Regions from separate parts of the Fictibacillus sp. B-59209 genome, predicted to be linked through region 1. Evidence: riboswitches for the same ligand, from Rfam matches in the RefSeq annotation. Region 1 holds a riboswitch; each other region holds the start of a gene.

Region 1 (2,263 bases):
TCGGAAACTTCAATGATCCAATGATCGACTGTAAGCAATGTAAAGCGAGACACCGTGCCGATAAATTGATTGAAGATGCACTTGCTGAAAAAGGAATCGAGAAGATTGTTGACGGGCTTTCTTTCGATGAAATGGAAAAGTTGATTGAAGAGCAAAACATCGCATGTCCGGATTGTGATGCGCACGACTTTACATCTATCCGCCAGTTTAACCTGATGTTTAAAACGTTCCAGGGTGTAACGGAATCCAGCACGAACGAAATCTATCTTCGTCCCGAAACAGCCCAAGGGATCTTTGTAAACTTTAAAAACGTGCAGCGTACGATGAGAAAGAAATTGCCGTTCGGGATCGCTCAGGTCGGCAAAAGCTTCCGTAACGAGATCACACCTGGTAACTTCACGTTCCGTACCCGTGAGTTCGAACAGATGGAGCTAGAGTTCTTCTGCAAGCCTGGCGAAGAACTGAAATGGTTTGATTTCTGGAAGCATTATGCTCACGATTTCTTATTGAATCTTGGCATGAAACAGGATAAGCTTCGCCTGCGTGACCATGAATCCGAAGAGCTTTCCCACTACAGCAACGCTACGACAGATTTTGAATACCAGTTCCCGTTTGGCTGGGGAGAGCTTTGGGGCATTGCATCCCGTACTGATTTTGACCTTAAGCGCCACAGCGAGCACTCTGGTGAAGACTTTAACTATATCGATCAAGAAACGAATGACCGTTACATCCCTTATTGCATCGAGCCTTCACTTGGCGCAGACCGTGTAACACTTGCGTTCTTGATCGACGCGTTTGAAGAGGAAGAGCTTGAAGGCGGAGATACAAGGGCTGTTCTTCACTTGCATCCAGCTCTTGCGCCGTTTAAAGCAGCAGTGCTTCCTTTATCGAAAAAGCTTTCTGAAGAAGCAAGAGAAGTATTTGCCGGTCTTGCCAGCGACTTCATGGTCGATTATGATGAAACAGGCTCCATCGGAAAACGTTACCGCAGACAGGATGAAATCGGAACTCCTTTCTGTATTACGTATGATTTTGATTCTAAAGAAGATCAGCAGGTAACGGTACGTGACCGCGACACAATGGAACAGGTCCGCATGCCGGTATCAGAGCTTCGATCCTTCCTGGAATCGAAAATCAAATTTTAATCTCTTTACATTTTTAACCTGAATGGTAAGATGAAGTTAATTAAATAACTCTAGCAACACTGGGGGAGCCTTTGCCGGCTGAGACTGAACAACCTGTTCTAAACCCTTTGAACCTGATCTGGATGATGCCAGCGTAGGGAAGTGGAATCCGCACTGTAGGACACATACAGCTGCTGTTGATTAGAAAACAGATAATCAGCCACTCTTTTCTGCGAAAAGGGTGGCTTTTTTGTATGGGAAAAAGGAGGATGCAAGGTGGGGAAATTCGAGTTTCATGTAATGACAAATGGAAGGAAACAGCCTGACGAAATCATCTCGGCCGCATCCATCCTGGCTCCATATGTGACGTGCATACATATCAGGGAAAAAGACAGAAGTGCCAGTGAGATTTTTAATCTGGCAGAGAGATTGAAGAGAGCTGGATTGGGCCGGGAGCAGATCTATATCAATGACCGTGTGGATGTAGCCGTTGCTGCGGGAGCTGAAGGCGTTCACTTAAAAGGCTCCAGTCTTGATCCGGAAATCGTACACCGCTATTTTAGCAGGCTGAGAATCGGCCAATCCGTTCATTCCATAGATGAAGCGCTCTATGCTGAAGAGAAAGGAGCTCATTATTTGTTTTACGGACACGTTTTTAGAACAGGAAGCAAAAAAGGGAGCGATCCGCGGGGTCTGGATCAATTGCGGGAGGTTGCTGAAGCGGTCACTGTTCCAGTTATCGCCATCGGAGGGGTTACACCAAGTAATACTAGTGAACTCATAAAAGCGGGAGCAAAAGGAATCGCCGTCATGTCGGGGATCTGGTCGGCGGCAGATCCGGGTTTAGAAGCGAAAGGCTATGCGGAAGCACTTAAGAAGGAGGAGATGTCATAATGCCCAGGCACTATGATGTGATAATTGCTGGCGGGGGGATAATCGGCTGTGCCATTGCTTACTATTTGCGCAAACATACAGAGTATACCGTGCTTGTGATTGAAAAGAACCGAATAGGCAGTGAAGCTTCATCGGCCGCTGCAGGAATGCTTGGAGCGCAGGCAGAACTGAATGAGGCAGGGCCGCTCTACACGATGGCCCGTGAGAGCAGGAGTCTTTTTCCTGAGTTAAACAGGGAACTGAAG
Region 2 (2,263 bases), on a different contig from region 1:
ATTGAAAAAATCCAGGGCAGAATAAACTATTTAGAGAATCAAAGCGATTTTTCAACGGTTACGGTCCATTTTGATGTGAAAAATATTGGGACGAAGAACAATAAAGAGCTGAATACCTGGGGAAAGTCAAAGACTTTATTTAAAGAGACGTGGAATAGACTGGTTCATACTATTTCCTATCTTATTATTGCACTCATTGGATTGTCGCCTGTCATTATCCTTTTCGTGGCTATTGGAGGAGCATGGCTTTACTTATGAAGAAAACAGCGTTCAAAAAAAGAAACCAAACCGTAAAAGGTTTGGTTTCTTATCCAAGGAATTTTATATATTCATCTGTCAGTTTCATGAACAGTTTTTCATCACGTTTTTCCAGGGCTTCATCTATTTTTTCTTTATAACGTTTCATCTGATGGGCGTGCAGCGACTCATCAAGGATCATCTGAGCAACCATATTAAAAGCGAACGGGTCATTTTTCTTCTGAAGTTTATATTTCACAAGATCGTTCATGTCTTTATTATACGATGTATTGTCTTTCATGCTCTATTCCTCCTTGAACTTTTTTGCAGAAGCTTGTAGGATTGAAAGCTCATGCGTTAATGGGTTTTTACTAGTATACTTATCAATGGTAATAATAGCAACAGTTTAATCTGAAAATTTAGTTTTTTTCATTTTGCTTCTCAATTTTTAAATCAGCCAGGACTTCATCTATAGAATGGAATTTTTTACTGTCCAGCTGTTCACCGCCTTCCATATCAAATACTTTTAATTCGTAAACATCTTCTGCAGGGTTATATTTGACTTCGACGGGATTGGTGTAATTTCTTGAGAAGGATTCTTCTGTTTGTGAATGACTGTAAACATCTTCTGGATTTTGTTTTAAATTTTGCAGTTTCTCTCTAATATTCATAATTTCTCTCCCTCCAGATTTTCTATCGGGTGTTGTATAAATAATGCCCGTATCCGTTCGTTTTTAAACACAGCAGCCTAACTTTTCGACAAATTTTATCCCTTGTTTGACGCTTTGGCCGCTGTCATATAGGATAGAAATAACATCATACATCGTATACCACTAGGGGAGCTTTGATTTAAAGCTGAGAAAAGAAATGTCTTTGACCCTTTGAACCTGATTCGGTTAATACTGGCGGAGGGAAGTGGCTTAAACTTTTATCAGCATTCATGTTTAAGCCGCCTTCTCTTCAGATGGCGGCTTTTTAGCGGTCGAAGGAGGTCATGTTCAGCTTCAGTGCACAGGGACCTTAACAGAACGGGCCACTTGCGCTCTTCTAGTGGTGAAAGGAGTTCTTCCATATGTTAAAAACACCAAAAGCATTAACAGTTGCAGGATCAGATTCAGGAGGGGGAGCAGGAATCCAGGCCGATTTAAAGACGTTTCAGGAATTGGGAGCCTATGGAATGTCTGTCATCACAGCTGTGACCGCACAGAATACATTAGGTGTTCAGGGGATCCACCCGGTACCTGTTGAGATGATCATGAAGCAGTTAAACAGCATAGAAGAGGATCTTCGTCCTGAAGCTTTAAAAACGGGTATGCTTTTCAGTGCAGAAATTATAGAAGCGGTATCTCATCATATTCGAAAGTATGAATGGAAAAACGTTGTTGTGGATCCTGTAATGATCGCGAAAGGGGGGGCTGACCTTCTGAGAAGGGATGCAGTAGAAGCCCTGAAAAAACAGCTGATTCCTCTAGCCTCGATCCTGACACCGAATATTCCCGAAGCTGAGCAGCTAACTGGAAGAAGCATTTCCACAAAGCAAGACAGGGAGGATGCTGCAAAATTTTTGCATGATTTAGGAGCAGGAATGATCGTGATCAAAGGAGGCCATCTCTCTCATGATAAAGCGCCAGTCGACTTGTTTTATGATGGCGAGAAGATGCATGAGCTGGAAGGAAGAAGGATTGATACACCGCAAACCCATGGAACCGGCTGTACGTTTGCAGCTGCCATTGCTGCTGAACTGGCACTTGGAAAAACCCCGTTTCATGCTGTAAAAACAGCGAAAACTTTTATTCAGGAAGCAATCAGCCACCCGCTTCATATTGGCAGCGGGCATGGGCCGACAAACCATTGGGCATACAGGAGGAATCAGGCATGAACGAACTGAGTGTGCTTTTAGAAGACATTAGAAAGAAAAAACCTCTGATTCATCACATCACTAACCAAGTAACGATGAATTTTTTAGCGAACGGCATCTTGGCAGCTGGAGGAAGCCCGATGATGGCTCATCATTATGAAGAGGCTG
Region 3 (2,263 bases), on a different contig from region 1:
GTCCTGGTGCTGATAAGGCAATCTTATTCTGCCTGTCCCATATTTCAATGTTAATTCCGGCTTCGAGTCCATGAAGGAGCAATTGGATATTGGCCAATTCATGATCCAGGCGCCCGCCCGTAACACCCATTAGCAGGATCTGTTCCGGTTTTTGCTCCAGTGCCCAATCAAGGGCCAGCTCTAGATCGGTTTTATCCTTTTCACTGTCATACTCAAATGAAGGAAGGTTAAATGAAGCCATCCACTCACGCTCACTTCTGTTCACAGAATCGAAATCTCCAAATACACAGCCAGGTATGATTCCTTTTTTCAACAAGTAGAATACGCCGCGGTCAACACCCGCCCAGACTGCCTTTTCGCCGGCAAATAAAGAGAGGTCCGGCTGCCTTTCTTCCGGACCTCCTGCTAAAATGATAATTTTCATGCCGCGTTAACAACTCTTGGATCGGTCCTGTGCAGCAGCCGCGGTGCTGTTTTTGTCAAGAAAATAAAAGCTGCTGCAGTGATCAAAGCAACCGGGATCATGTATGAGGCATTATACACAATGGAGTACAGGACAGGGTTCATGCCTTTTGGGGCGTATGATGCAAAGAATATGACTCCTGATACAACATGGGAGGCCAAACGGAGCAGGCTTCCGAAGGCGATGCCTGCCACAATCGCTGAGATCCTCCTTTTAGATTGGCTTGCCGAACTGACTTTAAACACCCCGGCAAATCCAGCCAATAGGAACGCGAGAGGGTAATCCAGGATCAAACCAGCGGGATTGTATCCTGCAGTTCCATCAACCAGGATTTTAACCATCCCGACAATCAGACCAGTTAATACTCCGCCAGGGACCCCTCTGCGGAATGCCATTAAAAAGATTGGCAGCATCTCCAATGAAACTGAGCCTCCATTTGCCCAAAGCCCTTTAAATTGAACAAAACTAAGTATGATAGCCAACGCTGACATCATCGCCACTTCAGTCAAAAACATAATTTTTTTACTCAAATCAATCTCCTCCTAAACTCATTAAGAAAAGAAAAAAGCAACCGGCATGTGAATGACGGTTGCTTAGCGTTAACAACAGCGACTCCACATTCCTACGCAGGCATGATCCTGCTTCAGGTTCAAAGGGTCGGGAGTGTACTCCCCTCTCAGCCCCTGTATGGGACTCCCCCTGTGGTTACTTTTTTCAATTATTCTCTAATATATTATACACCACGAATGGTACGGATTGCACCCTTTATGTCTTTTTGCCCATAAATGGCTGATCCCGCTACAAGTACGGTAGCTCCAGCTTTCTCACAAAGACGGGCAGTCTCTGCATTCACGCCGCCGTCCACCTCAATTTCAACGTTCAAGCCTTGCTCCTTGATCCTCGCAGATAATACTTCAATCTTTGGAAGCACAGCGTGGATGAAGGATTGTCCACCAAAGCCTGGATTTACAGACATGATGAGTACAAGGTCTATATCAGCCAAAATATGCTGAATGGTTTCAACAGGAGTAGCAGGATTTAATACGACCCCTGCCTTTTTTCCCTGCTCTTTAATTAATTGAATGGTCCGATGAAGGTGCGGACATGCTTCAACATGAACAGTAATGATATCAGCACCTGCTTTTGCAAACTCCGGGATATACCGGTCAGGGTTTTCAATCATTAAATGGACATCAAATGTCAGTTCAGTGAGCGGCCTGATTGCTTTAACGACTAAAGGTCCCATCGTAATATTCGGCACAAAATGCCCATCCATCACATCGATATGGATATAATCAGCACCGTTTTCTTCCACTGCCTTAATTTCTTCACCGAGCTTTGAAAAGTCTGCGGAAAGAATGGAAGGCGCAACTTTTACCATGCTAGTACCTCCGTTTTTGATCCTTGATTTCCTGCAAAAATTCAAGATAATGCTCATAGCGGAACGATGGGATCTCTCCCTCTTCCACTGCTTTTTTTACTGCGCATTTCGGTTCAGAGCTGTGAGTGCAGCCGCGAAACTTGCATTGTGATACCCTCTGTTTCATCTCAGGGAAGTTGTAGGAGAGCTCTTCGGTTTCAATTTCTACAAAGTCCAAGGAGCTGAACCCAGGAGTGTCTGCGATCAAGCCCTCTTCAAAAGGAAGGAGTTCAACATGCCTCGTTGTATGTTTTCCGCGTCCAAGATGATCTGATATGTCATTCGTCTCCAGCATGAGTTCAGGCATCAGCGCATTCAAGAGAGACGACTTCCCTACCCCGGACTGTCCTGCGAAGACGCTCGTTTTTCCTTTAAATATC

Evidence for each region. Region 1 has a riboswitch for thiamine pyrophosphate ahead of P4361_RS16990 (thiamine phosphate synthase). Riboswitches for the same ligand answer to the same signal wherever they lie in the genome.
Region 2: linked by a shared signal. The riboswitch ahead of thiD (bifunctional hydroxymethylpyrimidine kinase/phosphomethylpyrimidine kinase) and the one ahead of P4361_RS16990 (thiamine phosphate synthase) in region 1 are both predicted to bind thiamine pyrophosphate.
Region 3: linked by a shared signal. The riboswitch ahead of thiT (energy-coupled thiamine transporter ThiT) and the one ahead of P4361_RS16990 (thiamine phosphate synthase) in region 1 are both predicted to bind thiamine pyrophosphate.

Annotation. Positions count from the first base shown of each region.
Region 1 covers NZ_JARMMC010000020.1:108,852-111,114, reverse strand. The annotation lists gene P4361_RS16995 (glycine--tRNA ligase) at 1-1,145, shown strand, start outside; TPP riboswitch at 1,197-1,302, shown strand; gene P4361_RS16990 (thiamine phosphate synthase) at 1,401-2,018, shown strand; gene thiO (glycine oxidase ThiO) at 2,018-2,263, shown strand, end outside.
Region 2 covers NZ_JARMMC010000008.1:343,328-345,590, forward strand. The annotation lists gene P4361_RS07125 (DUF4349 domain-containing protein) at 1-258, shown strand, start outside; gene P4361_RS07130 (IDEAL domain-containing protein) at 308-538, opposite strand; gene P4361_RS07135 (hypothetical protein) at 657-908, opposite strand; TPP riboswitch at 1,063-1,168, shown strand; gene thiD (bifunctional hydroxymethylpyrimidine kinase/phosphomethylpyrimidine kinase) at 1,310-2,116, shown strand; gene thiM (hydroxyethylthiazole kinase) at 2,113-2,263, shown strand, end outside.
Region 3 covers NZ_JARMMC010000018.1:263,913-266,175, forward strand. The annotation lists gene P4361_RS14160 (thiamine diphosphokinase) at 1-424, opposite strand, end outside; gene thiT (energy-coupled thiamine transporter ThiT) at 421-993, opposite strand; TPP riboswitch at 1,066-1,173, opposite strand; gene rpe (ribulose-phosphate 3-epimerase) at 1,197-1,844, opposite strand; gene rsgA (ribosome small subunit-dependent GTPase A) at 1,846-2,263, opposite strand, start outside.